Regions from separate parts of the Brevibacillus sp. NRRL NRS-603 genome, predicted to be linked through region 1. Evidence: predicted binding sites of a transcription regulator. Region 1 holds the regulator's gene; the other holds the start of a gene.

Region 1 (15,298 bases):
AATTTGCAGCGGGGCGTTGTTCTCTGTTTGTTCAACAGCAGTGGATACGCTCATCACATTCACCTCGTCACTAGAATAAGGGACTTCCTTTTCCCGCGTTGCTCTTTGTCGCCTAATCTGAGCATCTGCTCGATAAGCGAAAAAGCAATTCGCGGCGGAAGTGACCCTGATACAAACCAGAAGAAAGTTGCATGGTGCAAGAAAGGGCTTACAGCGCCGTTTGCAACACCCTGTTATATTGCAGTCAAAATACCTGTTTAATGTGTTACAGTATTGATATTACAGGGTTTATTTCCTCTCTGTTATCATTTACTATATAAGCTGTATCAGTTTTTTTCAAGGCTTAGTTTTTCATTTGAGCATACAGGGAGTGTAATCGATGTCTGACTATGTAAAGCGAACCATTATAAAAGAAGAAGTGCCCAGCATCCACGTGGACACTCCCCGCTCGGTCAAAGTATACCTGCCGCCGGGGTACAATGAGCTTCTTTCTTACCCTGTTGTGTATTGCCAGGATGGAAACGACTTTTTTACGATGGGTCGAATCGCTACCATCTCCAATCAATTGATTCTGGAAGAAGGTATCGAACCCTACATCGTCGTAGGTGTTTCCGTCGATCGCAACAAGCGCACCAGCGAGTATTCTCCTTCGGGGTCGAGAAATGCAGCCTATCAGCGTTTTTTCACCGAAGAGCTGATTCCTTACATTGAGGAGCGCTATCCTGTGCGCCGTGATCCTGCTTCACGTGTACTGGCTGGAGACTCTTTAGGTGGAACCGTTTCTTTGCATCTCGCATTGGAACACCCCGACCTCTTTCCACAAGTACTCTCGCTGTCCGGGGCGTTTTTCCAGACGACGCTCGACCCGCTTTTGAATCAATCTAGTCTATCTTGGCTACGAATCTGGATGGTCGTTGGCCTCGATGAGACGGCTGTGGAAACAAGTGCGGGTACCTTCGATTTCGTGCAATGGAATCGCGAGGCAAAACAAATTCTCGAGGACAAGCAAGCAACCTTGTCCTATCGAGAAAAACCGGGGAATCACGTCTGGGGTTTGTGGCAAAAAGAGCTGCCTGACGCCTTGCGCTACTTCTTCCCGCCTCCCCGTCTGTAACCATTACGAGCCATTGATTTCTTTGATGTCCTCGTACCCGTAGTACCGGCCATCCACCAAGAAAATGCCTTGGTGGTTGGCTTTTTCAATTTCGCCCGCTACCTGATTGGAATCGTTTAGGACGATGTTGACAATCTTGCTCTCGTCCCGTTTCATTTGATTGAGAATGCGTTCTCGCTCTTTGGCCGAGATCATATCCATCCCTCTTTTCCCCTATGTTGGATAGCTATAGTATTTCATTGGCGGGTCTGAATTACACGCAAGTGAGTCAACCGAATGGAACCAAAAAAAGCCTTGCCGCTCTCCAAGTTTCCGGACACGGCAAGACTCTTTTTTATTGTTCAATGGTTGTATATTTAAAGTCTCTACCACCAAACGGGTTGATCAAAAATCCTTTGACTTTGTCATTTTTTATATACGGTCTTGCACCATAATACACAGGGGCAATCGGCATTTCCTCCATTAAGATGGTCTCTGCCTCACGCATGATCGCATTACGCTTCGCCGGGTCTTTTTCCAAGTAACTCTGGACGATTAGCTCCCGGTATCTGTCGTTTTCCCAAGCAGCGTCGTTCGTGCCCACTGTTTTGTCCTTGAAAATTTCCAGGAAATTGATGGGGTCGTTAAAATCAGCACCCCAATTTCGGTAGGCAAACTGATAGTTTTTGGAGCGCTTGTTCTGTAAAAAAACTTTTTCCTCCAAGCCACTGATTTTCACATCTACACCAAGGCTTCTTTTCCATTGATCCTGAAGAGCTTCAGCCAGCTTTTTTTGACGATCGTCACCTGAACCATATGTGAAGGTCACTTCAGGCATCGTCGAAAGCCCAAGCTCCTTTAACCCTTCAGCCAATAACTGTTTTGCTTTGTTTACATCCTCTTGGAAATAGTTATTTCCGCTGAGTTGCATCGAGGGAGGAACCCATGCAAAAGCCGCAGGTACCCCTGTCTGTACGATTCCGTCTACAAGAGGCTGCCGCTGTATTGAATACGAGAAGGCTTGTCGAATCTTTTTATTCGTAAAAGGGGCCACGGTTGTATTAAAGGTGACTGCAACTGTATTCGGATACGGCGCCATTACGATTTTTCCTTCGTCCTGCAAAGCGGGGATCACATCGACAGGCAACACGTAGCTTGGATGCCCTCCCCAATCCAATTCACCAGAATCAAACAATGCTTGAGCAGTGTTGGTATCGGTAATCATGCTCCAGACGATCTTGTCGAGCTTCACGGCATCTTTGTCATGATACTTCTCGTTTTTCACAAGAACCATTTTGTTTTTATGCTCCCACAGTTCCATTTTGAACGGGCCGTTGCCCACGTAGTTGTCTGGAGACGCCGCCCAATCCGGGTGTGCTTCCAAGGTCTTTTTATGTAAAGGAAACAATGTCGGGAAAGCCGTTAGCTCGTAAAAAAACGGAGCTGGCGAATTGAGCTTGACCTCTAGTGTAAAATCGTCTAGTGCCTTGACCCCTACGTCTTCATGCGATCCTTTTCCTGTGTTAAATTCCTCTGCCCCTTTAATGAAATAAAGCATATAGGCATATTCGGATGCTGTCTTCGGGTCGAGATTTCTTTTCCAGGCGAACTCAAAATCATGGGCGGTTACCGAATCTCCGTTGCTCCATAGTGCATTCGTTTTCAATTTGAACGTGTACGTCGTCAAGTCCTCGGATACCGTATAACTATCGGCGATTGCGTTGGCTATTTTCCCATCCGGTCCATAGCGAGTCAGTCCTTCAAAACAGGCAGTAATGACATCAAAGGAAGTGCCATCGGAAGCTAGTCCGGGGTCTGCTGTCGGAGGCTCTCCACCGTCAGCGTTCCAATTCAATACCATCTCTTTTCCCGTTGGCTTCGTTGGTTGAGATGCCTGATCATTCGCCCCCGTTTCACTTGTACTACATCCCGTTAAAGCTTGAAGCAGCAAGAAACAGCTCAAAATGAAGCTCATCCTCTTTTTCATCTAGTCCATCCCCCTTGATTCCATACAAAAGTAAGCGCTTTCACTTCATCACACTACCATGATAACGTAAGTGTAGACGAAACAAATCCGACGGTATGGCGAAAAACTGATCGCGTAAAGACCCATATTTTGTACAAATTGTCTAATTATTTTGAATTCGTTATTTCAGCAAAGAAAAAGCCAGTCCCTTTTTTGACTGGCTAAAAATCTTGAAACGAAACGATTACAACGTATTCAATAATTCCTCTACTGCTTCCACAACGGTCTTGATACATGGATCGCTAATGTGTCGATGCGTCGTAAAGCGAATGACATACTCATCAAAATCAACAGCGAGCACTCCTTTTTCCTCCAGCCGTTCCAAGAAGGCAACAGCTGTTTGTCCAATCGAGTCTGTATTCACAAGCACGATATTCGTGTCGACTTGCTCGACCTGAAGTGATAGCTGGCGCAAGCCTTTTGCCAATTGCTGAGCCCGTTCATGGTCTTCTGCCAATCGTTCGGTCATCTGTGTCAAAGCGATGATGCCCGGTGCTGCCAAATACCCTGCCTGACGCAGCCCGCCGCCTAATTTTTTTCTCCACCATCTCGCTTCTTCGATAAATGAACGATCTCCAGCCAAAATGGAGCCAACTGGAGCACTCAGCCCTTTGGACAAGCAGATCTGAACGGTATCGGCAAAAGCGCTTAGCTCACTGACTGCAACACCCTGGGCAACAGCCGCATTGAAGAGACGAGCACCATCTAAATGAACGGGAATCCTGTGTTTCTGTGCGATATCATAGACACTTTTCATTTGTGCGACAGAGATTACCGCCCCGCCCGCGCGATTATGTGTATTTTCGAGACAAATCAATTTTGTGCGAGGAAAATGGATATTGTTGCCCCGAATCGCCCTCTCTACATCTTCTGCACGCAAAGCACCACGTTCGCCAACCAACGTCCGTGTTTGCACGCCGGCCAATGCCGACATAGCTCCGCCTTCATAGTAAAAAATGTGCGAATCCGCTTCTGCAATGACCTCGTCTCCGTTGACACAGTGCGTCAAAACAGCCACCTGATTGCCTTGTGTGCCACTTGTTACGAACAGGGCAGCTTCCTTTCCGAGTATTTCAGCCGCGATCGCTTCCAAACGATTGACAGTTGGGTCCTCTCGGTAAACATCATCACCAACCTCCGCACCGGCCATTGCTCGAAGCATCTCCTCGGTTGGTTTCGTAACGGTATCGCTGCGCAAATCGATTTTCATAGATGACTCCCCTTCCACCCTGTTGTTATTCTCTAGACATATCGTAACACTTTCAACATTGCATCCTGATTTCCCTCTTGCTAAGATGGAGGGGTAACTTACATACAGTTAGGGGATTTGACCTGTGAAACTAAAAATCACGCGTAACGCTGCTAAGCAATTGGCTCCAATCATCGAGCAAGAAGAAGACAAAGAATTGAAACTGCGCGTTTATATTACTCACGCTCACGGCGATCATGCACACTACGGGCTCGCTCTGGACAAGCCAACAGAAGAAGATCTTGTGATCTCGACTGACAAAGAGATTGATGTGATCGTGAAAAAAGATGAGCCATTGCTGGATGGCGTCGTCATTGACTATCTCTTCTTGCCGCAAGAAGGTTTTGTAATTACCAACCCTTCAAAAGGTAACACAGGCGACCACTAAGCAAGATACAGATAAACCCTCTGCTTTTTACAGGCAGAGGGTTTTCTTTGATGAGTAGATTCTCTTATTCGTCAGGAGCCATGGTGTACAGCGCTGCCGGTAAATCTTTCAGCAACGGTGAAGAAACATCATCAACCTTCGTCATAACAAGCCGATGGACCGGACGCGTCATCGCGACATACAACAGTTTTGCGTCCCATTCATTATTTTGATAGGCGTCCACATCCAGTATAATGACCACATCGAACTGCAAGCCTTTTGTTAAAAAAGCAGGCATGACAGTTACGCCACCCGGAAATTGGTTATCCTTGCTGCCTAACAGAGTCAGATCAGCTATCTTGTCTTGCAAGCCTTTATGTGCTTTTTTACTCGCTTGGATGGTTTTCGCTACGATCGCAATCGTTTTGAAGCCTTCAGATTTGTAGGCAGCCACACGCGAAGAGATGTCCTCCCACAGTTGCGCTCGCGAACGAGCCTTGACCATGATTGGTTTTTCACCATGACGCAAAACCGGTTTTGCCAATACCGTCTCGGGCAATTCAATTTGCCGTAACACTTCATTGGCACAGCGCATGATCTCAATTGTCGAACGATAGCTTTGCGACAACGTATAATAAGAAGGAAACAGCTGTGCAAATATCCCCTTCGTCAACTCTTCCCAGGCATGAATCCCCCGGTAGCTATGAATGCCTTGCGCAATATCTCCCACGATTGTTAGTGAGTTTCGCTTCGTTGCCAATGCAATGACTGCTATTTCCAACGCACTCAAGTCTTGCGCTTCATCTACGACCGTATGATCAAAATGCTCCGCTTTGTTCATTCCTTCAACAATATGCTGCAAGTATAGCAATGGCGCGATATCTTCCGGCTCCAATCTCTCCTCTGCAAATAACGCAGCACTTGACTGAGCCACATCACGCACAACCTCGTCTGAAATGTCAGCAGGTACGAGCTTGCGCAGTAATTCCTCGTCAGCAATCAACTCGTGATAAGCTGCGAAGATTTCCAGTCTGGGAAACGCAGTCAGGTACGTATCCAATATTTGCTCCAGCATTTTCTCGAATTTGTACAAGCCTTCTTTGTCCAAATCGACTTTTCGTTCTCGCAAATGGGCAAACAATTGCTTGTTCATTTCTTGTTTCAAATGCTTGCGAAGCGCTTCTACCCGTCGATGATACGGCATATTGGCGAATTGCTCCAGGAAGCATTGGCGAATAAAATCACCCGGAATGGTAAAGACTTGCTTGGTTTTGTTGTATAAAAAGCTGAGCTTCTTAAAAGGGATTCTCGTTTCAACGATATACCGAATGTATTGCTCCAGCGCCTCCCGACAAGCAAGCGATCCTTTGAAGCGAAGCCTGTTTCTCGTCATTTCTTGCTGGCGCTCATCCTGCCCCTCCTCGAAGAACAATTGAAGAGGCTTATCGGGACTCACGATTCTCCATCCTTTAGGTAGCAGAGGCTTTACAAGACGCGCTGCCCAATCTACAAAGGTAGACTGTTGAACGTCATCGACGCCTAACTCTGGCAAAACCTCGGATATATAGGTAAGAAACATCCGGTTGGGTGCAAACACCATGAACTTTTTGGACATCATGGAATCCTGGTAGTTATAAATCAAATAGGAGAGTCGGTGCAGCGCAATGGTCGTTTTTCCGCTCCCCGCTACTCCTTGCACAACAATGGGTCGTTCCTTTTCCGCTCGAATAATATCATTTTGCTCGGACTGAATCGTAGCGACGATGTCTTTTAGTCTGCTATCGTTGGCCTGATTCAGATTGGCTGCCAAAAATTCATCGATGAAGCCCTCTTGCAAAAACTCATCGGGATGCCCCATTTCGCGGTTAATCGTTTCTTTTACTGCTCCATCATAGATGCCAACAATCTTTCCGTCTTCAATTGCAAAATTACGCTTTAATCGAACTTCACCACGCACGATCTCGCGTCCCATCCGATAGAACGCGTCTTTGCTTTCACCCGAATAATAGAGACTGGCGATAGGTGCACGCCAATCCACGACGACAGAATCAAATGTATCACTGCGCACAATTCCCCGTTTCCCTATGTAGACCTGGTCCAGCTCATAGATTTCATCCTTCAAGAAATCCACTCTGCCGAAATAAGGCTTCTCTCGACCCTGATCTTCCAGATAGCGCAAATCCTTTGCCTTTTTAAAGTTAACGACCTGCTTCACATAGTCATCTGTTGCCTCACGAATATCATTGCGAAGCTGCTCCATTTCTTCGTCGATCGCTGAAATGGTTTCATCCAGCTTTTTTTGTTCCAGTTCATAATCACGATGCTGTGTACTCACATTCATTCCCCCTCACATGTATCGTGTTATTGAATGTATCAGGACCATTGCCTCGCCAGCCATATTCCAACCGCACAAGAAAGGAGACCGACTCCCAAACTGAGAAGAGCGTACAAAGTGCCACGCAACAGATGGCCTTCTCCCCAAAAAGTAACCACTTCCAAGGAGAAGCTAGAGAAAGTCGTAAATCCTCCCATGACACCCGTTGCAAATAAGAGATAGAGTGTCGGAGATAAAAAACCACGTTCTTTCCCCAGCACGAACAAGATGCCGATGACCAAAGATCCACAAACATTGGCGATCCAGGTTCCCCACGGCCATCCCGGCTGATTTGCGAACAAAGACAATAGGTAGCGCAAAAGAGAGCCAACTGCTCCTCCAACCGCCACAGCTATCCACGCCATCGCTTTCCCTCCCTGGCTATCAAAGCGTTATGTATGTCACAGAAAAAGACACCCTAGCGTCAAGCGAGGATGTCTGTCGTATCAGTAATTGTTATCTTACTGTTTTGGCTTATTTTCTTCAAGGTCTTCCACATAACGGATGGAATCCAAATTTGCTCTCAATGAAAGCTTAACGGCGTCAATATACTTTTGGCGCAATGCTTTTTGTTCGAGCTTTTCCTCTTCAGTCAAACCTTCTTCGCGAGATTTTTTGACCAATTCATTAATGCGTTTAATTTCTGCGTCAGATACCACTGCTGGTTCCTCCCACTCTGTAGTAGTGCCGCTTTATTATACCACATTCGAATGTTCCCGCAAGACAACCGAACACTTACGGCATGTCAGGCATGATCAGAGTCTGACCCGGGTAAAGCCTGTTGCTATCCAAACCGTTCGCTTCCTTGATTTCTATGATATAGTCACGAACATCTGTATGCTGATCTGAGTAGCGAACAGCTAACGACCATAGGCTATCTCCAGATTGTACGGTTACTTCTACACCTTGTGGCTCCTCCATTGGCGAAGAAGCAAACACCAGTTCGGTCAACAAGTAAAAAAAGAGAGTAAATGTAATAAGAAACAAGAGAGCTTGTCCTCTCGTGATACCAAAACGAACACGACGTTCTTCTTTTTTGTCGAAACGATTACGTACTGTTGATGAATTCATAATAATGGCCCCCTCACAAACATACGTTCTGATCATTTGTAACCTCATGATAAATGAGAACATATGTTCATGTCAACAAAGAATCGAACTTATGTTTGTCGAACGCAAGCTCCCATGGTATAATATAGGAAAATATGTTCGAGAAATCAGGGGTGTCTTTCTATGTCAAAATTATCGAGTAGACAACAAGCCATCATCGAGTTCATACGAAAGGAAGTTCGTGATAAAGGGTATCCCCCTTCTGTACGTGAAATTGGAGAGGCTGTCGGACTAGCTTCCAGCTCAACAGTACATGGTCATTTGGCACGCTTAGAGAAAAAAGGCCTCATTCGTCGAGATCCTACCAAGCCTCGCGCCATCGAATTGTTATCAGATGAAGATCGTTTTCAAGACAATTTCGAAGACTCTGTCGTCCGTGTGCCCGTAATCGGAAAAGTAACCGCTGGACAACCGATTACTGCCATTGAGGATGTGGAAGAATACTTCCCGCTTCCGGACAATATCGTGACTTCTGACAAGGTCTACATGCTGCGCGTCTCCGGAAACAGTATGATTGATGCCGGGATTCTCGACGGAGATTACGTAATTGTTCGCCAACAGCACGTAGCGAACAATGGTGATATTGTCGTAGCCATGACAGAAGAAGACGAAGCGACCGTCAAAAGATTTTTCAAAGAAAAGAACCACTTCCGTCTTCAACCGGAAAATGCCACGATGGAACCAATCATTCTGGAGCATGTCACCATTCTCGGCAAAGTCATCGGCGTCTATCGCCTCATTCACTAGTTTCCACATAAAAAAGGACAGCCTCTGCTGTCCTTTTTGTTTTCTATATGTTATCTAGCAATAAAAAACCAGATGATCATCGCAAGTTGCAAGATGACTTTTACGACCGCGCTGCCCAAAAATCCGATCAGTGAGCCTACCCCTGCTTTCACTGCTCGCTCCATCGACTGCTTCTGCACCATCAACTCTACGAGAACGACGAATACGAACGGCAAGATCAGCATACCAAACGGTGGGAAAACGAAAATCCCGAGGATAATTCCGACCGCAGCAGCAACGGACGACCACTTTGACCCTCCATACTTTTTCACGAAGTACATGTTCGTCAGCAAGTCAGCACCGTAAAGCAGAATGCTTAGAACGACCATTCCCCACCAAAAGGATGCTGGCAATCCCGCTCCAGGATCTGCAATAAAAAAGTGATAGAGCAAAAAGCCCGCCCACAGCAAGATCGTATCAGGTAAAACGGGCAAGAAAATTCCTGCGATGCTTAGCAAGAACAATAGCACAACTACGACCCACAAAAATATTTCCATCTACTACACTCCCTTCCTTTAGGTATACGAGTGATTACCGATTTCGTTGCGTACTTATTTACTTTTGTCTAAACTATTTTAAAAGAAAGTAGACACGGAGGTAGTCTCATGAGAAATTGGCATGATCTCTCATACTTGGGCAGAGGATCGATGCGCCAAAAAGCGGCGTGGGAAGTGATTCAACAGACGCATATCATGGAAGTACTATCCGATTACCGTCCAGTGCTTGCCGGAACCATTCCATTGGACATTGACGTTGCGCAAAGCGATCTGGATATTATTTGCGAAAGTCATGATCTGGATCAGTTTGAGCAGTTTGTTCGTACAGCGTATGGCTGCTTGCCCAGGTTCGAAGTGACACAACTAGATGTGAAAAGTATTCCCACGTGCGTTATCTCGTTTTTCACAGCTGACTTTTGGTTTGAATTGTTTGCTCAACCGGTAGCGGTCGAAAACCAAAACGCTTATCGTCATATGGACATCGAAGCACGATTGTTAGATATAGGGGGCTTGGATGCATACAAACATATCAGGGCTCTGAAGCAAAGCGGCATGAAAACCGAACCTGCCTTTGCTCAATACTTTCATATTGCGGGTGATGATCCATATGAGGCATTGTTGCAATTGGAGTCATTAACCAAAGAGGAATTACGTCAAAGAGTTCAGCTGCTTCGATAGGCTCTTCACCTTTTCATCCACTTAGCCAAGTGTTTAAAATATTGTTTCGCAAGTATACATTCGGTATGTACAAAATAGGCTTACACGAAGAATATCTTGTGGTACGGAAGTGATTATCTTGGAAAATACTAAAATCCCGACTCCTGCTGACAATGATGGCATACATCGTGTAGAGAAAGTCCCCTTCCGCAAGAAAGGGGACTTTTCATGCTTTTTTAGGCGGTGGTCATCTGAAGTTTACAGCTCCTATGGAGAATTTTACTTTCCCGTTTCCATAAACCTCCTAATGCGGGCTCCGATCTCGTCACGAACTCGTTGAAACTCAGGCCATTCTTTTCCCGCAGGATCGTCAAATCCCCAATGGACACGGTTTACATGAGTAGGAGTGGTTGGACAAACGGAATCGGCATGGCTGCATAATGTCACGATCAGATCAGCCTTGTTTAAAATATCAGTGTCAATGACATCTGATGTTTGATCGGAAATGTCTATGCCAACTTCTTTCATCGCTCGAACCGCGTTTGGATTCACACCATGGGCTTCAATCCCAGCCGAAAAAACATTCCAGTCGTTACCCAAGTATTTCTTTCCCCATGCTTCCGCCATTTGGCTTCGGCAAGAATTTCCTGTACATAAAAAGTAAATCGTTTTTTTGTTTTCCATGATGTACACACCTTTTAGCTTCAATTTGGATATGTGCTGGCAAAATATTTGCGCTTGAACCATAAAGCTACATTAACCAATGCAATCATAACAGGTACCTCAACAAGAGGGCCTATCACGGCTGCGAAGGCCGCACCGGAATGAATACCAAACACTCCAACTGCCACTGCAATAGCTAACTCAAAGTTATTACTGCCCGCTGTGAAAGCAAGGGTCGTAGTAACAGGATAATTTGCCCCAATCTTCTTCCCCATATAGAAAGAAATAAAGAACATAACGATGAAGTAGATGAGAAGTGGAATCGCGATTCGGACTACATCAAGCGGAACGCTTACGATGTTTTCTCCTTGTGTTGAGAACATGACAATGATAGTAAAGAGCAAGGCAATCAGTGTCATAGGACTTATTTTCGGAATGAACACTTTCTCATACCAATGTTTGCCTTTCCCTTTTACAAAAGTAAAGCGCGTCAGCATCCCGGCAAGAAAAGGAATACCTAGATATATAAACACCGATTTTGCCACTTCCGCCATCGTAATACGAATGACTGCGCCCTGAATACCAAGCCATTCGGGAATTACGGTGACAAAGACATAAGTATATACTGAAAAGAAAAGCATCTGAAACACAGAATTGAAAGCCACAAGCCCGGCAGCATATTCTGCATCACCTTTTGCGAGGTCATTCCACACAATCACCATGGCGATACAACGTGCCAATCCAATCATGATCAGCCCCACCATATATTCTGGTTTATCTGGCAAGAAAATGATCGCTAATAAAAACATCAAAACCGGACCTATAACCCAGTTTTGAATAAGGGATAGCACAAGAACCTTAAGGTCTTTAAATACACGTCCCATTTCTTCATATCGAACTTTAGCTAAAGGAGGGTACATCATCAGTATTAAGCCTATAGCAAGCGGTATGGATGTTGTACCAATTTGTAAGCTATTTAATCCACTTGTGAAAGTAGGAAAGAAGGTTCCGATCATAATCCCTACTGCCATAGCAAGAAAGATCCAAAGGGTTAAGAAGCGATCTAAAAATGATAATTGTTTCATTGGGCCTCCCACTTTGTCTTAGCAGCAGGATGTGGATTCGATTTTATGAACGTCACTGTCAGACTTTGTGTAGAAAAACTCCCACTCATTACCGTCTGGATCAGTAACCCAAAATTTATCCTGCACAGCATAGCAACATGTCGTATCCATCTCGTCACGAGCGAAAAAGCCTTCCTTTTCTAGTCTTTCCTTATGAGTCAGGATTTCATTTGCACTTTCAACTTGAAAGCCGAAGTGGTTAACTTGATTTCCGCTTACAGCGTCCCGAACATTCAATGTAAAGTTTAGTCCAGGGTTTTCTAGCAAGAACTTAGCATAATCAGGTTTTACCTTTACAGGATTAACCCCAAAAACCTTTTGATAAAACTCAATAGATTTCTCCAAATTGGTAACGTTAACGCCAACATGTACATACTTCATTTCAACATCCTCCTTTATTTTAAATACTATTAATCAAAAAAAATTGATATAAGGTCTAAAAAAAATTAGCAGCAGCTCCCTTTGCCTGTTTTCCTGAAGATACAACAAAGCTCTTCCGATAAGAGGTGATTCACTTCATCATCATTCAGATCGTAGTAACTCCAGGTACCTTTTGTCTCTTTGATAATTAGGTTGGCATCCAATAATATCTTGAGATGATACGATAATTTAGATTGAGGCATGTCAAAAACCTCGGTAAGATCACAGACGCATGTTTTACCTCTTTGACAAAGCTCATACATAATTTCAAGTCGCTTCTGATCGGAAAGAGCCTTGAATTTCTTCTCATATAGCTCCAATTTGTGCTTAATATGGTTCATCGATTACAACCTCATTCATCAATTTTTTTTGATGTATTTATTATATGCACGATTACCAAGAAGATGCAATAAATAAATCAACTTTTTTTGATGTAACATCCTTTTCGATAGGTGATGCTACGCTAAGAAGCAAATCATGCGTGTGAAGTAAGCGGAAAACGAAAATGTTCTGTCTCGATTTTTAACGAGGGACGAACAAATAAGACATCATCGGTCGTTGTCATCCAGGCAGATTGGATCTTTTCATTCTCACTATCTGGCATAAAGTAAAAGTGAATAATTGTTGTCTCAGCCGTAACCAAATGAGAAATGACCACTTCTATATCCACTGTTTTTTTACTTACAAGATCAAATACATGCAGTTGGTTGTCTTCTCGTTCACATAATACAATCACATCCTCTTCTTCGACATAATAGATCGCATCCCGAAAAACGAGCAGAAAGTAAAACATCAACAGATGTTCGCTATCCTTGACGGCCAGTCTTGATGAAACGGGGATTCTTTTAGCAGCAAATTCCTTCATGACGATAAAATCAGCCTCATTATCAACATCCAACTTGCGTAAGACCGATTTTTGTTCCACTGGCTTTTTCAAATCGGACACCAATAAGCAAAAACTACTTTCGTGTACTCTTTCAAATCCGAACTTTGGATAAAAATTGAGTACGGTATCATTGGCATACAAATAAATAAAATCGTATTCCTTCTCCCATGTTTCAAGAATATGGTTTATCAATTTCGCTGCCAGTCCTTGGTTGCGATAGGCAGGATGCGTCATGACTGTTCCGATCTGAAGTGCCTTATAGTCTTTGCCATTGAATGTCACGATCATCTTACTGGCAGAAGCGTTAGCAATAACCTGTTCCCCATCCAAAAAGGAATAGCAGACATAGTTATCGTTCCAAAAGCCTTTGTTATCCCATTCTTTAAAATCGAGCTGAAAGATCTGCTTGGCCAGGTCATTAAAGCTTTCCTTGTAAGTTTCTATATGCTTGTAGTCGCTAATCAATCGATATTCACCCATGTAAAACCCTCCCATTCCATTGTTTGTGCTGTTTGTCATCATTCATTCCTTTTCAGCAATCCCTTCTTTCCAATAAAAAAGACCACAAGAAGAATTCTCTTCTCATGGTCAAATTTATCGTTGTGATGAACATACCTATTCCGAACAGACTAGATATCATGCACAAACGTGAAATTTGTTCTGATGAGATATAATGCCTTCTAATCGCTTTTGAAAAAAGGTATAAAAAATAAACAAAGGGTACGCCCTTCATTTGACCTTTCCCCTATAAAATTCATTCGAATTTTACTCAGCGACTATCAGTTTCATCATACTCAATCAAAACCTCTTTTCACATTAGATACCCATACTATATTTGACTTTCAAAAGATTGTAAATAAGCATTCCAGTTCTTTTTCGTTGCGTAAGTATCGTTATACAAAAAAGCCATTTTCTTATATAATTACAAGTGCCCCCTTTTCGAAAAGGAAAGGGGAAACCGTTTTTAAATTGGACCTCGAGGGGGGTGTACCAATGGCGAATGCTCTCAATTTGCCACATACCGCAGCGGCTCATGCAAAGCCTAGAAATAGTGAGGCGATACTTTGCATGAGGTGGTCTTACGTTTAATCGAATTATCGCCTTCATTTGCGTATCTCATTTTCTATTTCTTGGCTTTGCCCCTTATTTGCCTATCTAGAAATAAGGAGCGAGCAGAAATGAAATGTGTGAAAGCAAATTTAATCCTTCCTGAATCGTTACTCGCAGAAATTCAAAAGTACGTGCAAGGAGAAACCATTTATATTCCGAAGACAAAAGTAACCCATCAAAAATGGGGGACGCGCACTGGCGGGAGAAAACTCCTGGATGAGCGGAATACGGCTATTAAAAGCAGCTTCCGGGCCGGGACAGCTATTTCTCAGCTAGCGGAGGAATACTTTTTGTCTACAGAGACGATTAAAAAAATCGTGTATACCAAATAAACGTTTATAAAGCACTGACGACCTTTCCATTTCGGTTGTCAGTGCTTTTTTATGGCGAGTTTTTTTGGGAAATGTCCTCTCCCTTTCCCCTCTCTTGAAAACACGTTAAAGTAAAGAAGAACCCACCTTACAAGACAGAAACAGGAGGAACCGCAAGATGGAACCTTTTATCCATACGCATCAATATCACTTCATTAAATCACGTGTTCAAGCAATCATGAACGCCTATGCAACCAGTACAGATGTCAACGTGATTCGTGCTCGCAAAGAAATCGCCCATGAAGAAATCTTTCAGTTGTTCCCAAACATGACGGAAGAACAAAAAGAGATTTTGCAACCGATTGACTCGATTAAAGAAAAGGCAGAAGGAAAGCAATTTTTGCATCAGCTTTCACCGTTTGTGATTCCATTCCCTGCTCTCACAGAGTCTGCCATTAAGAAGCTCTTTCCAAAAGTCAAGAAGCTTAAAGTCTCGAATTTAGCTGAGATCAATTTATCAGAAACCTCTTATGTGAGCTGGTTAGACACTGCGACAGAAAAGAAATTTATTGTCGCTTACCACGAAGGAAAACTGATTGGCATACACGGGCAATTTACAAGCGTA
Region 2 (15,298 bases), on a different contig from region 1:
TGCGCTGCCGTAAGCTCCTCATATGGCACATCCATCCGAATGTTAAAGTGGCGGCAAGCTGATTCCAACAATTGTTGATAGTAAGTCGAAGTCTTCGGCTCCCATGCACCAATCGCCCCGTCATTGAGCGTCTTCGTCGCATCAGGAACGACCATATCCGGGTCTACCTCCAGCTTGACACCCAGTCCATCACACTCCGAGCAAGCACCAAACGGGCTGTTAAAGGAGAAAATTCGCGGCTCCAGCTCTCCAATGGAGAAGCCACATACCGGGCAAGCATGCTTTTCACTGAACAGTAGCTCTTCTTGCTCCATCACATCGACGATGACCTTGCCATCTGCTAAACGAAGTGCCGTTTCCAAGGAGTCTGCGAGACGCGCCTGTACATCCGGCTTCACGACGATCCGGTCAACGACAACTTCAATGTTATGCTTTTTATTCTTTTCCAGCTTGATGTCTTCGGACAGATCGGTAATTTCACCGTTGACCCGCACGCGGACAAACCCTTGCTTGCGGATGTCCTCGAGCAGCTTAACGTGCTCTCCCTTGCGACCTTGTACCATAGGCGCGAGAATCTGCATTTTCGTGCGTTCAGGATACTCCAGCAGGCGATCGACCATTTGTTCAATAGTCTGGGATTGAATCTCGATACCGTGCTCCGGGCAAACCGCTCTACCTACACGCGCATACAAAAGACGCAAATAGTCGTAGATTTCCGTAACCGTACCTACCGTGGAACGCGGATTGCGGCTCGTCGTTTTCTGGTCAATCGAAATCGCAGGGGAAAGTCCCTCAATCGAATCCACGTCCGGCTTGTCCATTTGCCCAAGAAATTGACGGGCGTATGCGGACAAAGACTCGACATAGCGTCGTTGTCCCTCTGCGTAAATCGTATCAAAAGCGAGCGAGGACTTACCCGAGCCAGACAAACCCGTCAGAACGACGAATTTGTCCCTCGGAATGACTACATCAACATTTTTTAAATTGTGGGCACGTGCACCCTTTACGACAATATGTTCTAATGGCATGAAAAAAACCTCTCCTTAGAGTTCCGCCTTCAGCTCAAGAATCAAATCACGCAATTCGGCCGCACGCTCGAACATGAGGTTGCGTGCCGCTTCCTTCATTTCTTCTTCCATACGTTCTATGACAGCCACGCGATCCTTCTTCGGCATTTTTTTGAAGTCTGCATGTGGCAAGTAATCTGCTTTTTCCTCCGCTACCTTGGTCGCCTCGATCACTTCGCGGACGGACTTTTTCACGGTTTGCGGCGTGATGCCGTGCTCTTCATTGTAAGCCATCTGAATGGAACGACGGCGCTCTGTCTCTCGAATCGCAGAGGCCATCGAATCTGTCATTTTGTCCGCGTACATAATAACGCGTCCCTCAGCGTTCCGCGCAGCCCGACCGATCGTCTGAATCAGCGAGCGCTCATTGCGCAGGAAGCCTTCCTTGTCTGCATCCAAAATCGCCACGAGCGATACCTCCGGCAAGTCTAGACCTTCCCGCAAGAGGTTGATCCCGACCAGCACGTCAAACTCACCTAAACGCAACGAACGTAAAATCTGCATCCGCTCGATCGTTTTAATATCCGAGTGAAGATAGCGGACCTTGATTCCGATTTCTTTCAGATAGTCCGTCAAATCCTCAGACATTTTCTTCGTCAGAGTCGTGACCAGAACCCGCTCATTTTTCGCAATCGTGGCTTGAATTTCGCCAATCAGATCGTCAATCTGTCCTTTGATCGGACGTACCGTTACCGTCGGATCAATCAAGCCTGTCGGACGAATCACCTGCTGCACCATTTCAGGGGTGTGCTCCAGCTCATATGGACCAGGCGTAGCTGAAATGTAGATCGCTTGTTTCAGCTTTCCTTCAAATTCCTCGAACTTGAGTGGACGGTTATCGCGTGCAGAAGGCAGACGGAATCCGTGTTCCACCAGTACATCCTTTCGCGCGCGGTCACCGTTATACATCCCCCGAACCTGCGGCAAGGTCATATGCGACTCATCCATCATGACGATAAAATCATCTGGGAAGTAATCCAGCAAGGTATACGGAGCGTGCCCCGCAGGAAGTCCTGTCAGATGGCGCGAGTAGTTTTCGATCCCGGAGCAGAAGCCCATCTCCAGCATCATCTCAATATCGTACCGTGTGCGTTGCTCCAGTCGCTGTGCTTCCAAGAGCTTGCCCGCATCACGGAATTCTTTCAGTCTTTCTTCCAGCTCGGCCTCGATGCTTTGGACAGCCAGCTTCATTTTCTCCTCGCGCGTCACGTAGTGGGAGGCAGGGAAAATGGCAATGTGATCACGCTGTCCCAAAATCTCTCCGGTCAGTACGTCAATCGAAGTAATCCGCTCAATTTCATCTCCGAAAAACTCTACGCGAATCGCCTGCTCGCTCTGTGAGGCAGGAAAAATCTCCACCACGTCACCCCGCACGCGGAACGTACCACGTGTAAAGTTGATATCGTTGCGTGTGTATTGGATATCGACCAGACGATGCAAAATCTCGTCTCGTCCTTTTTCCATGCCAACGCGCAAAGACAAGAGCAGTTCACGGTACTCTTCCGGCGAACCCAATCCGTAAATGCAGGAGACGGAGGCAACGATGATCACATCTCGGCGTTCAAACAGCGCACTGGTAGCCGAGTGACGGAGCTTGTCGATCTCGTCGTTGATGCTCGAGTCTTTTTCAATAAACGTATCCGATTGGGGAATGTATGCTTCGGGTTGATAGTAATCGTAGTAGCTGACGAAGTATTCCACCGCGTTGTTCGGGAAAAACTCCTTAAACTCTGCACAAAGCTGAGCTGCCAGAGTTTTGTTATGTGCCATCACGAGTGTTGGCCTGTTCACCTGAGCAATTACTTGGGCAGCCGTATAAGTCTTTCCCGTTCCCGTCGCACCAAGCAATGTCTGGTGTCGCTTGCCAGCCTTTAACCCTGCCACCAGCTCGGCAATGGCGGTCGGCTGGTCACCGGACGGTTGAAACTCCGATACCAATTCAAAACGCTCCATTCCCTCGTTCATCTCCTCATAGCATGACTGTTTCTACTTCCATTATAACACAATTCCGGCTAGTTTAAGCCCAAAATTCGAACAAACGTTTGTCTTCATCTTTCCGCCGATTTTTCCGATATAAGATGAAGGAAGTACAAACATACGCAGATAGACTCGCCACCTTCAGGGAGGATTGACATGTCAGATACCGGAACAACCGTCAAAAATAACCCTTATATACAACCGCATATGAGCTATAAAGGCAAAAAAGAATTCTCCACAGAGCTCGACCAAAATGCCTTTATGAAGCTCATGCTGGAGCAGCTAAAGCATCAAGACCCTATGTCCCCCATGGACAACTCTCAGTTCATCCAGCAAACAAGTATGCTGACCATGGTAGAAAAAATCACAAAAATGACCACGCTGATGGAGCAATCGAACAACAGCATGGTCACTTTGGAAAAGTATGAAAAGCTGGTAGGTCGCACTGCCTCGTATTCTCTTACTACAAAAGACGAGATGACGGGAGAAACCAAGACGGAGAAGAAAGAAGGCGTACTTGATGCCGTCTACATGGATCAAGGCAAAATCTACTTCCGTATTGCAGGCGAATCGACACCGATTCCGCTGGCAGACGTCTCCGGACTGGAATCACAAGGTCTGGCAGGCAATACGCTCGATAACAGCGTGAAGTACATGGAAATGATCGGTCGAGAGATTTCCTATAAAGTAACCAAGGAAGTAGACCGGGATGGCAATCCAGATACCACTAACGACGTTTCCAAGGTTGATGAAATCTTGAATGGCGTCATCACTGGCTTTACCACCAAAAACGGTACCGCACAATTCCAACTGGATAATGGATCAACCGTAAAAGCCGAAGAAATTGTAGGCATGACAGTGAAACCTGAAAACAGAACAATGGGCAACTCGCTTGCCTACGCGCAAATGATCGGCTACAACATCACGTACAACCAGTCTACAACGAATCCGGACGGCACCACTTCCAATACTCCTCTTACCGGAGTAGTCAAAGCGGTCAGCATGAAAAACGGAGTAGTCGAATTCGTCCTTCAGGATGATAAGAAAGTCGCTCTCAATCAAATCACAGGATTCGAAGCAACTGCCTAGAATCCTATACAAAAAGCCGCACATCTTCGAATCGAAGAAGGCGGCTTTTCTTTTGCAGGGTCCTATTCGTTTACGATCACTTTTCCGGTTATCGCATCCACGTAAAACGTATCATCTACTTTAAATTCTCCCCCGCAGAAGCAATGCGGGCGAGTTTGACGAAACGAAAGGTCATAGCCAAGCTTCCATGTAATCGTGTTTTTCTTATGATCTGGCTGGTGAATGTAGGTCAACTCAAGTGGATAGGTTTGCAGTAATCGGGTCATGGCCACTTGTTCTTTAAGGGCTTGGGAACCGGCCGGGTATTTGACACTGGCCGGTTTGTTTATTCTCACCTGCTCCCATGTCCCCGTCCATGAATCGATCCGAATCGTATACATCCCGTCCTCCGCACTTTGATTGATCCCATAAACCGGAATCCCGTTCACAATGGGATCAGCTATGATCGAGGTATACCTTTCATCTCCATCCTCCGTTATTTGGAACTGATTGCTTCCAGACGGAGTCAGTCTGGTCAAAAGCTTATCCGCTTTCACTCGATCCCGCTTCTTATCCGTTTTCACATTAGACCATTGCGGATTGTTTACCTTCGTGGAAAATTCAAGAAATTCACCAGTCCTCGCATCTGTCACGAGGAGATGATGCTGCTCGCCGTTACTGCTTCCCTCAGGAAAGCTAGCCATTCGAGATATCTTGTCAGCATCGGGAACCCCCTCACCAAAATTTCCCCATATGAAATAACGAAGGGCTGGGCCATTATCGTAACTCGCCTCGTAGATGGACAGCGGCAGCTTTTCTGTTTCGAGTTTAAACAACATGCGTAACAAATCACGCGCTTGCGTTTCTGTTTGCGCAACCCACTTCTCACCTGTTCCATTCACATTGATGGTCTGAGACGGGCTCGTTGTCGCTCTTGAATTCGTTGTTACCAATCGGTTGCCACTGAAGGCATCTAATGCACTACCTGTATGTTGTTGGGTTATGATTCCATTTTTCAGGACATAGGCAAGCTTTGCTTCCACCTGATCGCTATGATTATGAGTAGGCAATAAATAAACAAGCTCCAATGGCCGGCTTTCTTGCCACTTTCGTACAGCTTGTTCGGCGGAGATGACGCGCTGCGGAGATGGGAGTGAAGAAGGACTTACTTTTTCATATAGCCTGCCATCAAACGTGGAAAACCAAACAATTCTTCCCGATGCATCAAAACTGACGAGACAGTCATAATCGTCATCAAGCACCACATTATTTATCACTCGCACCAGTCGAACCGTCAATAGGTCCTTATTTTTATAAACCTCTCTCGCCTGATAAGTATTACCTGTACCAGTTCCCTGCAAACCAGCGACAAAAGCCAACGCTCGTGCTTTGGCCTGCTGCTCATTCGGGTACGCAGGCTTTGTTGCTGCTTTAGGGGTAAGATTCAGTCTGAGAAGCTCTCCTGTCTGTCCGTCAAAAATCGCATCATCCATGGACGACTGAGCCTCAGCAGCAGACTGCGCAAAAGTGACCGCCACCCCGCTAACACCAGGTCCATCCACATCTCCACCGTAAACGACATAGCGCGAAGACAACTCCGGTACAAGCTTGACTAGCTTTTGGACACCTTTCGTCACATGCATCGGCACAGCTACAACCGATTGAGCCTGCGCTACGGTCACAGGACTCATTGCGCCTGCTCCTGATAAGGGTGCAGCAAAGACCGTGGCAGCTGCTAATGTACCCGACAAAAACCACGAGACCGTTCTTTTTACTTTGGACACCGAACCAACTCCCCCTTATTTCCTCCTCCATTGAGACGCAACAGCCACCAGTAAGTTACCGAATAGACGAGCTTTTCTCAAAAAAAGAAGGTATGCACTTTTGTCTGCATACCTTCTCCCCAACTATCCTTATGCTCCTACATTCAGCTTCTCCAGCTTTTGCTTGATCAGCTCGACTACACTGGCGCGTTTCAAATCAACAAATGCACGGGTATTTGCATCCGGAACCACAATGATCCCCAGTTGGTGATGATTGCCCGCATAGACCGCACACTGTACGAACTTCAGCTCGCCTTCACGCGTAAGTACTTCCATTTTGCAAAAGGCAGGATTGGCTTGTAGTGCTGGATATAAATCTTCTTTTTCCCGCACCGAAATGCCGTTTACTTTCACGATAATCTCACCGGGTGTGATGCCGATCTCCTCTGCTCTTGTACCCGGAATGACTCCCATTACTTTTACGCCACGCGAAGACTGGATGAAATAAGGCGAACGTTTTCTTTCTTGATACTGACTCCAGAAAAACAGCGCCTCATGACCGAATAGCGCAAAGATCGCAGCCAGCAAGATCAATGGATAAAACCATGCAGCGAGAGCGCATAAGCCCAGCAAAATGATCGCATACAGCATCAAATTTTTCGCAACCTGCGTCGCTTTTCTATAAGGTGTCATCGTTTGCGTCATATCGGAGAATCCTGTCACTGTCGGCAGAAGCATCAGTCCGAATGAAGCAGCTCCCGGAGAGAAGAACGGCCACCCTGGATACAACGCACCACTCATAGCACCTGGCTCCATCTGTACGAACAGCACGGCTGGCGTCAGCCAAAAAGAATGAAGCAAATAGGCACCGACAATCCGTCCACGCTGCCCTTCCACGAACAGCGGAGAAGCGTCCCGCCCGCCATTCCAGCGTACGAGCATCGCTTCAATCAGGTGCATGACTGCAACTAACGCAAGCAACGGCAATGGTTTCGCCTGACGAATCATTTCCCAGACAAAGCTCAATCCAGGAACATCCGTAACCGGTGGAATGACCTGTGTGATCGCGTGTAAAATCGCCAAAATCCCTGCAGCATATGCGAAACAGAGAAACCGTAAACGAATCAGCGCCAAGATGAGCGCCAATCCCCATAGTATCCACAAATCCTGTGCTTGCACGACCACGCCGAGTCCTGCACTTAGAAGAGAAATCAGCAAGCCTCCCACCAAGCCCATCCCTACAGCCCGTATCGTCGAGAGCAGAGGGGACTGAATGCGCGCAGAGAAAAGCTGTCTTTCCAGGTTCATCTGTCTGCGATAATGCAAATAAATAAACACCAGAAAGAGATAGAAGACAGGATTAATAAAAAATGCGGCAAAGCCATATGCAATGGTAAGCATATCTGCCTGTATCGCCAATTGCCTCACCTCAACTGAAAGAAAGAAAAACCACGGCATTTGATTTGCCGTGGTTATCATTTCTACGGAAAGCAGGGAATTACCTGCTTCCATTTTCTTGATTATTCATTACTTGCCGGTGACTACATCCAGAGCTTTTTGCAATTGCAGGTCATTCTCTGGCTTCGTCATCGTTTTACGGAGACTTTCTTCCAGCGACGAGCGTGTCTTCGCGTCTACTTTGCCAGTTACCTCGAGTTTGTTAGAGGTTTGGAACTGCTTGATTGCTTCCTCTGTCTTTTCATCGAAATAGCCATCTTCACGTCCTGGGGACAGATTCAAGCCCTTCAGGATGAGCTGCAGGTTTTTCACGTCAGTGCCAGCCATGTCGCGTTGCAATATTTTATCTGCCGGCAACAGAGTCGCGTTGAAATAATCTGGTTGCTTGACTGCAAAATCTGGCGTAATGCCTTTTTTATGGACCCATTCACCACTCGGTGTGACCCACTTGGCAATCGTCAGCTTCAATTGGCTCTTGTCGTTCATTTCCATTGTACTCTGAACGGTTCCCTTACCAAAGGTCTTCTCACCGACCAGCTTGTAGTTGCCACTATCCCGCATAGCACCCGCGAGAATCTCCGATGCACTGGCGCTTCCGCCATTAATCAGTACCGAGATTGGATAAGGCTTGGCAGCTTCTGTAGTCGAGAAATACTCCTCTTTTTGCTGTCCGCCATTTCCATACTCGATTTGCACGATCTTGCCTTTTTTCGGTACGAGGATTTCTCCGATTTCTTTCACAGCTAGCAAATACCCGCCCGGATTGCCTCGAACGTCAATTACCAGACCGCCAATCCCCTTCTGCTCAAGAGCAGCCAGCTGTTCTTTGAAGTGCTTAGCTGTGTCTGTCGAGAATTGGGTAAGGCTGATCACACCTACTTTAACACCGTTCTTCTCGATGATTTGACTGTTTACTGTCTCAATCGGAATGTCGTCACGCACACACACGATGGTAAGAGGCTCTGGCACTCCGGCCCTCACTACTTTGAGAACCGCCTTCGTTCCTTTTGGACCACGAATCTTCGTCACTGCCTGATGCAGGTCCAATCCTTCAAGGGATTCATCATTTACACTCAAAATTTGGTCGTTTGGCCGCAGCCCTGCACGCTCTGCTGGAGAGTTTTTGAATGGCGAAACAACCGTTACCCGACCATTTTGCATCGTTACCTCTGTCCCGATCCCTTGGAAAGTCGAGTGCAGGGTAGATGTGAACTCCTCAGCAGAACGAGGGTCCATGTAATCACTGTACGGATCCTCGAGAGACCCGACCATTCCGCCAATTGCACCCTCTACTAACTGCTCATTGGTGACATTTTGGATGTAATCTTTCTTGATTGCTGAAAACGCCTCGTACAGCTTCTGGAACTCTTTCGGATAATCTCCGCTCCCAGAAAATAGCGCCATGCTGGATGCTGTTAATGCCCCACCTTGACTTGAACTGGCGCTAGCCGATGTCTTCATGATCGCCATCGTAATAAAACTACTGGCTACCATGGAGATGAGTACAAGCGCGATTACGGTACGTCCTTTCCATCTCACTGTTACGTCACCATCCTTTGTGCTACCGGAAAAAGATATGCTGCTAGTGTATGCATGTTCCGCTAACAATATTTGTCTGGTCGCACGAGGGTCTACTTCAAGTATGGCATTGGGTTAACTGCTACGTCGTTTTTATAGACGGTAAAGTGTACGTGATTTCCGGTTGAACGACCTGTTGATCCTACCTCTGCGATCTTTTGACCTCTCGATACGGATTGCCCAACAGAAACCTTGATACCTCCCTCGCGAATATGACCGTACAGAGTGGTATATTCTGCGTTATGCTTGATCATTACTGTATTCCCGAAGCCGCCGTTATATCCTGCAAAGAGAACGATTCCGTCAGCCGCAGCCAAAATTGGCGTTCCCTTCCGTGCTGCCATATCTACACCATTATGCCCAGCCGAGCGGCCTGTAAACGGGTCTGACCGCATTCCGAAGCCAGAAGTGAAGCGAAATTGTCCACTTGCGATAGGCAAGGCAAACTTCCCACCCTTGTAGCCTGTACTGGATGCGCTCATTGCACGTACTCGCTCCGCGTATTTGGCTGATTCTTGTTTGGTGATAGCCAAAAGCTCCTGCCCATACTGCTCCAAATCCACTTCAAGAGCAGATTGTTTCTTTTCCAATTCAGCCTTGACCACCATACTTTGCTTGTACTGCTTGTCCAATTCGGCTTTGAGCTCCTCAGCCTCATCGAACATCCCGGCGTACACAGTCAGCTGATGATCAATTTCTTTCTTTTTAGTCTCGATGGTTTCCTTATCGCGAATGTTATCCTCTAAAATACGCGTGTCCTGCTCTAAAATAAGCTGCAAGGCCTGCATACGCGTCAAAAAGTCCCCAAAGTCAGAGGAACCGAGAAGGACATCCAAATAGGAGACCGTACCGCGTTCATACATGGAAGTCACACGTGTTCTGAGCAAGGCATCCCTTTTCGCCACGCGGTCTTTTGCCTCATCCAGCTTATCCTGCGCGTTTGCTGCTTTTTCCTTGGTCTCATCCATTTGCTGCTCAAGCTTGTCCAGCTTTTTCTGTGTATCGTTGCGACGCAAATCGATTTGCATCAATTGCGTTTCCAAGCCTTTTTTCTCTTTTTGTACGACATTGATTTGTTCTTCGGTCTTCTTCAATTGCTGCTGCTGGCTTTTCTTCTTCTTTTGGATCTCTTTTAGCTCTCGATTAATCTTGTCCAAAGAGGCCTTACTAGGCGCTGCCAAGCTCACATTCGTCGGGAGCACCGTACCGACTACAAGACCAGTGATCACGAGTGCTAGCAGGATTCTCTTTCTCATGATACTCCTCCCACGCTCTTCAAATTATTAAACTCGCAAGAAGCGACGTACGGACACCAAACTTCCCCAAATCCCGATAAACGCGCCAATCGCCAGCAATGCCAACGCCACTTGATACACGAGCGGGAATAGCGGCAACAGTTTAAACAGTTGGGAAGCTTCAAAGCTGGAGTGAATGGCATCCAGGAGGTAGTAATAGCCAACCATTAACATAATGGTCGGAATCAATGCCCCTGCCACCCCCATCATGAGCCCTTCCACAAAGAATGGCCAACGGATAAACCAGTTCGTGGCACCAACCAGCTTCATGATTTCAATCTCTCTGCGACGTGCCACAATTGTCAGCTTAATTGTGTTGGCAATCAAGAACATCGCTGTAAAACCAAGTCCAATAATAAAGGCAATCCCGACATTTCGGACTGCTCCTGTCAAGGAAAACAGCTTTTCCACAGTGCCTTCCCCATAGGTTAGGCTTTTGACATACTGGAGATTCTTAATTTGAGCGGCAACAGCAGCAGTGTCTTGCGGTTGCTTCGTTTTTACGGTAAACGCATCCGGCAGAGGATTGCTTTCCTCCAATCCCTCAAACAAATACGCTTTTTCACCAAGGCTCTCTTTAAATTGCTTCAGCCCTTCGTCTTTCGGAACAAATGAAACAGACTCCACTTGAGGAAGTTTCTTGATGTTGTTCTCAACCTGTGTGATGTTTTCTTTTGTCGCCAGCAAGTCCATGAAGACCCGAATTTCTACTTGCTTTTCCACGCTTTGCGCAAAGTAATTGACGTTCATCGCCAGAATGAGGAAAACGCCCAAGATAAAGAGGGTAATGGTCACGGCACTAATAGAAGCGAACGACATCCAGCCGTTCCGCCCGAGGTTTTTGACCCCTTCACGGACATGGCGCCCCAGCGTCCTAATCTTCATAACCGTATTCCCCTCTCTGCTCATCACGGGCAATTTGGCCTGCTTCGATCGCAATCACCCGTTTTCTCATGGTGTTGACAATTTCTCTATTGTGGGTAGCCATGACGACTGTCGTGCCACGCTGATTGATTTCTTCAAACAGCTTCATGATCTCCCATGAGGTCTCTGGGTCCAGGTTCCCCGTCGGCTCGTCCGCGATAATAATTCCCGGACTATTCACCAGTGCACGCGCTAAGGCAACACGCTGTTGCTCACCGCCGGACAGCTCGCTTGGCAGCATTTTTGCTTTATGCTTGAGCTTTACCAGTCCCAAAACATCCATCACACGCGGCTTGATTTGTTTTGGATTGCTCTCGATTACCTCCATCGCAAACGCGACATTTTCGAAAACGGTCAATGTCGGCAGCAGCTTGAAGTCCTGGAACACGACACCAATACTGCGGCGGACTAATGGAATTTGTCTCTCTTTGATTCTGCTGACATTGAAGCCACCCAAAAAGATTTGTCCTTTCGTCGGCTTCTCTTCACGGTACATCAATTTGATAAACGTAGATTTACCCGCACCACTGGGGCCTACTACGTACACAAATTCACCTTTCTCAATCCGAATGTTGATACCTTTCAAAGCATTCGTTCCATTCGGGTATGTTTTCCACACATCGAACATTTCGATCAAGCCAATCACATCCTACTTCGTCAGATCCTTGTCTATGTATCTTGATCCTGAATTTTAAAGTAAAAATCGACAAAACCCCTCTACCCACTAGCAACCGCTGCCATACCTTGTTGAAAAACAGCGGGATTTCCCATCTTATCTATTATACCATCACGAATCACGGATGGTATCCACTAAATCTCTCATTTCTTGTCGAAACAGCTTCGATTGTTAACAACTGTCACGAATTAGGGAGAAAATAAGATTGCACATTCCTAACTAGCTTCATGGAAAACAGTTGGCTACAATGAGTGTGACAAGAGGGCATCATAAAAAAGGAGCTGTTTATAACGTGGAAAATTTTGTTTACCATAACCCGACACAGCTAATTTTTGGACGGGGTCAATTGGCCCAGCTCGAGGAAAAAGCAAGACAGCTAGGTCCCACTGTCCTTTTGGTATATGGTGGTGGCAGTATAAAGCGAACCGGTCTCTACGACAAAGTGATTTCTCTCCTCCAGTCTGCGGGCTGCCGCGTGCATGAGTTGCCAGAAGTGGAGCCAAATCCACGTCTGAGTACCGTGAACAAAGGAATTGAGTTATGCCGCCAAGAGGGCGTCAATTGGATACTCGCTGTAGGTGGTGGCAGTGTAATCGACGCGGCCAAAGCAGTCGCGATCGGTGTGCCTTACGAAGGAGATGTATGGGATTTTTATACACGCAAAGCGGTCGCACAAGAGGCTTTGCCTCTCGGTACCGTACTGACACTTGCTGCTACTGGTTCTGAAATGAACCGGGGAAGTGTCGTCACCAATTGGGAGACACAAGAAAAGCATGGGGCTGGGACAACTTTTCCTGCGTTTTCGATTCTGGACCCAGAACATACGTTTAGCGTACCTCGCGACCAAACGATCTACGGAATCAGCGACATTTTGTCCCATGTATTCGAGCAGTATTTCACGCATACAACCGAAATTCCATTGCAGACACGTTTTGCCGAGTCGATCATGAAGACCGTCATCGAAAATGCAGAACGCGTCCTCGCCAATCCGGAAGACTACGATGCGCGAGCCAACATTATGTACTGCGGAACAATGGCATTGAACGGCACTCTCCCGGTTGGTGTCACAACAGACTGGGCAACCCACTCCATTGAGCATGCTGTGAGTGCTGTTTACGACATCCCGCACGGTGGCGGTCTGGCGATCATCTTCCCGAAATGGATGCGCTATGTGTTCCGTGAAAACGTCACTCGCTTTGTGCGGTTCGCGACAGAAGTGTGGAATGTCGATCCTGTCGGCAAAACAGATGATGAGGTGGCATTGGAAGGGATCGCCGCTACGGAAGCTTTCTTTGAGCGAATCGGTGCCCCTACTCGCTTGGCTGATTACGGTATCACCGACGAGCATTTGCAGCTCATGGCTGAAAAAGCTACTCCGTTTGGACCGATCGGCCAATTCAAAACGTTGACCAGCGATGATGTGGTACAGATTCTTCGCATGTCTTTGTAAACACAAACAAACGCCGCCTTCCAGAAATGGGAGTACGGCGTTTGTTAATTTGATCGTCAGTTTTGATTCAGCCATTTTTTCCGAATAAGATTTCCACATAACAGCACCACCGGCACACCGACGCTATAGGTAAAATCATAGAATGGCCAGTACTTCGCAATGATGTCGCCATAGACGATCATATTGGGCGAGAAAATCGTAGACATCACCATGAGCAAAACAATGTACGGAAAGATTAGAACCTTGAAGTTGTCGATTCGAAAGACGTGACGGATTCCCAAATGGAAAAACAAGCAGTACAGCGTAATTTTGACACTTACCGCGATAAACCAGATCACCGCGATAATCGCCTCTAGCCGTTGAATGAAATCCCCGAGCTTTAGCTGTTTGATGAGAACATAGGTCGGATAAAAATGCCGCGAAGTCTGTTCTGCCCCCAAAACAAGGATGCACATCACCATGATGATGAACAGCACAATTCCCCCAAGCAACGTCCCCAGAAAAAAAGATCTCATTCGTTTTTGAATGGGCGAGACAAACGGAAGAACCGCCATAAATATGACCAGCTCTGAAAAAGGAAAGGCAAATGCCGCTGTAGATCCCTGCAAAATAGGCTTCCACCCATTTTCAAAAACAGGTTGAATTCGAGACATTTCCACCTGTGGCAGAAGAGTAATCATGAGTAAACCAAAAAAGAAAAAGAACCAGACAAAATAGATTTCTGCCGATTCTGCGACTGTTTGCAATCCTAAACTCACACCAAACATAATCACAATGACAAACAATAGCTGTATCGCGAATCTCGGTGTCGAGACTAATAGATGCGTGCCAACAAAGTCGCCAATTTCCATCACATGCGCCCCTGCTGAAAACAGAGTATAGCAAATGAACGAGAGTGTAATGATGGTTCCCAACACTCTCCCAACGGTTTGATCAACGAAGGTGAAAAAGCTTTGATTCCGATAAAGCTTTCCCACAGCTATGAGTAACATAATATTGAGCAGTCCCACCACAAGCCCGATCAGGACGGATATCCACGCATCCTGTTTAGCAAGTGCAGCCGTCGTGCCAGGCAGGACGAGAACGGAGTCCCCAATGGTAACAAGGGTGACGAGCATCAATAGTTGACGGGGACTGATCTTGTAGCTCTCTTGCATGATTGTTCCCTGCTCTCTTTAGGCCTTCGATCCCTTTGTACAATTATTTCCTCCATGATTTGACGCTAAACACACAGGCATTTCATGCTATGATAAAGAAATATATGTAAATTCTGAAATGGAGTGGAGGACTGCAATCATGTACAGAGTAAAAAAGCAGGACGTGATTTATGCCATGTCTCCTGAGAATCTTCCAGTCTTGAAGGTGGAAGCAGGCAGTATCGTAACGTTTGAAACCTGCGATTGCTTCGAGGACCAAATCCAATCGGATGACACCGTGTTTCAAGAGCTTGATTGGAATCGGATCAACCCTGCTTCCGGCCCTATTTATATAGAAAAAACAGAACCAGGCGATATTTTGGTTATTCATATTCAGAAAATTGAGATTAAAAACCAAGGCGTAATGGTTACTGGACCAGAACTGGGTGTAATGGGATTCGACCTGCAAGAAAATGTGATTAAAATGATTCCGATACAAGATGGAAAAGCTGTATTGTCAGACAAGCTTCAGGTTCCGATCAACCCCATGATTGGTGTAATTGGAACAGCTCCTGCCAAAGAAGCCATTTCATGCGGTACGCCGGGGGATCACGGCGGCAACATGGACTGCAAGCAAATCCGTGAAGGTACTACATTGCTTTTACCGGTAAATGTTCCGGGCGCATTATTTGCCCTTGGTGACCTCCATGCTGCAATGGCTGACGGTGAAGTAGCTGTATGTGGTGTAGAAATCGCAGGGGAAGTAACCGTAAAGCTCGATGTGATAAAAGGAAAGCAGTGGCCGTTACCGATGGCAGTCAACCAAGAGCACCTGATCACGATTGCGTCGGAAAAGGAGCTGGACAAGGCTGCGGATCGAGCGGTAATTAACATGGTGCAATTTCT

The links. The regulator LexA, encoded in region 1, represses DNA repair genes until DNA is damaged. The targets are predictions, from matches to a motif close to CGAACATATGTTCG.
Region 2: uvrB (excinuclease ABC subunit UvrB) is a predicted target of LexA. The motif match lies at 3,099-3,112, and genes of this name have one in related genera.

What each region holds. Positions count from the first base shown of each region.
Region 1 is NZ_PXZN01000012.1:739,806-755,103, forward strand. It holds gene pdhA (pyruvate dehydrogenase (acetyl-transferring) E1 component subunit alpha) at 1-54, opposite strand, end outside; gene C7R94_RS10480 (alpha/beta hydrolase) at 380-1,114, shown strand; gene C7R94_RS10485 (hypothetical protein) at 1,118-1,315, opposite strand; gene C7R94_RS10490 (peptide ABC transporter substrate-binding protein) at 1,449-3,080, opposite strand; gene ltaE (low-specificity L-threonine aldolase) at 3,304-4,329, opposite strand; gene C7R94_RS10500 (HesB/IscA family protein) at 4,454-4,756, shown strand; gene C7R94_RS10505 (HelD family protein) at 4,821-7,070, opposite strand; gene crcB (fluoride efflux transporter CrcB) at 7,109-7,474, opposite strand; gene C7R94_RS10515 (DUF896 domain-containing protein) at 7,571-7,768, opposite strand; gene yneA (cell division suppressor protein YneA) at 7,845-8,180, opposite strand; gene lexA (transcriptional repressor LexA) at 8,343-8,966, shown strand; gene C7R94_RS10530 (DUF456 domain-containing protein) at 9,017-9,502, opposite strand; gene C7R94_RS10535 (DUF4269 domain-containing protein) at 9,611-10,180, shown strand; gene arsC (arsenate reductase (thioredoxin)) at 10,439-10,843, opposite strand; gene arsB (ACR3 family arsenite efflux transporter) at 10,864-11,907, opposite strand; gene C7R94_RS10550 (ArsI/CadI family heavy metal resistance metalloenzyme) at 11,926-12,327, opposite strand; gene arsR (arsenical resistance operon transcriptional regulator ArsR) at 12,393-12,707, opposite strand; gene C7R94_RS10560 (GNAT family N-acetyltransferase) at 12,842-13,732, opposite strand; gene C7R94_RS10565 (CD3324 family protein) at 14,431-14,694, shown strand; gene C7R94_RS10570 (FusB/FusC family EF-G-binding protein) at 14,852-15,298, shown strand, end outside.
Region 2 is NZ_PXZN01000038.1:45,110-60,407, reverse strand. It holds gene uvrA (excinuclease ABC subunit UvrA) at 1-1,028, opposite strand, end outside; gene uvrB (excinuclease ABC subunit UvrB) at 1,044-3,020, opposite strand; gene C7R94_RS24545 (flagellar hook assembly protein FlgD) at 3,201-4,133, shown strand; gene C7R94_RS24540 (hypothetical protein) at 4,196-5,896, opposite strand; gene C7R94_RS24535 (PDZ domain-containing protein) at 6,026-7,387, opposite strand; gene C7R94_RS24530 (S41 family peptidase) at 7,403-8,872, opposite strand; gene C7R94_RS24525 (murein hydrolase activator EnvC family protein) at 8,965-10,167, opposite strand; gene ftsX (permease-like cell division protein FtsX) at 10,195-11,091, opposite strand; gene ftsE (cell division ATP-binding protein FtsE) at 11,081-11,767, opposite strand; gene C7R94_RS24510 (iron-containing alcohol dehydrogenase) at 12,099-13,256, shown strand; gene C7R94_RS24505 (GerAB/ArcD/ProY family transporter) at 13,313-14,413, opposite strand; gene C7R94_RS24500 (acetamidase/formamidase family protein) at 14,553-15,298, shown strand, end outside.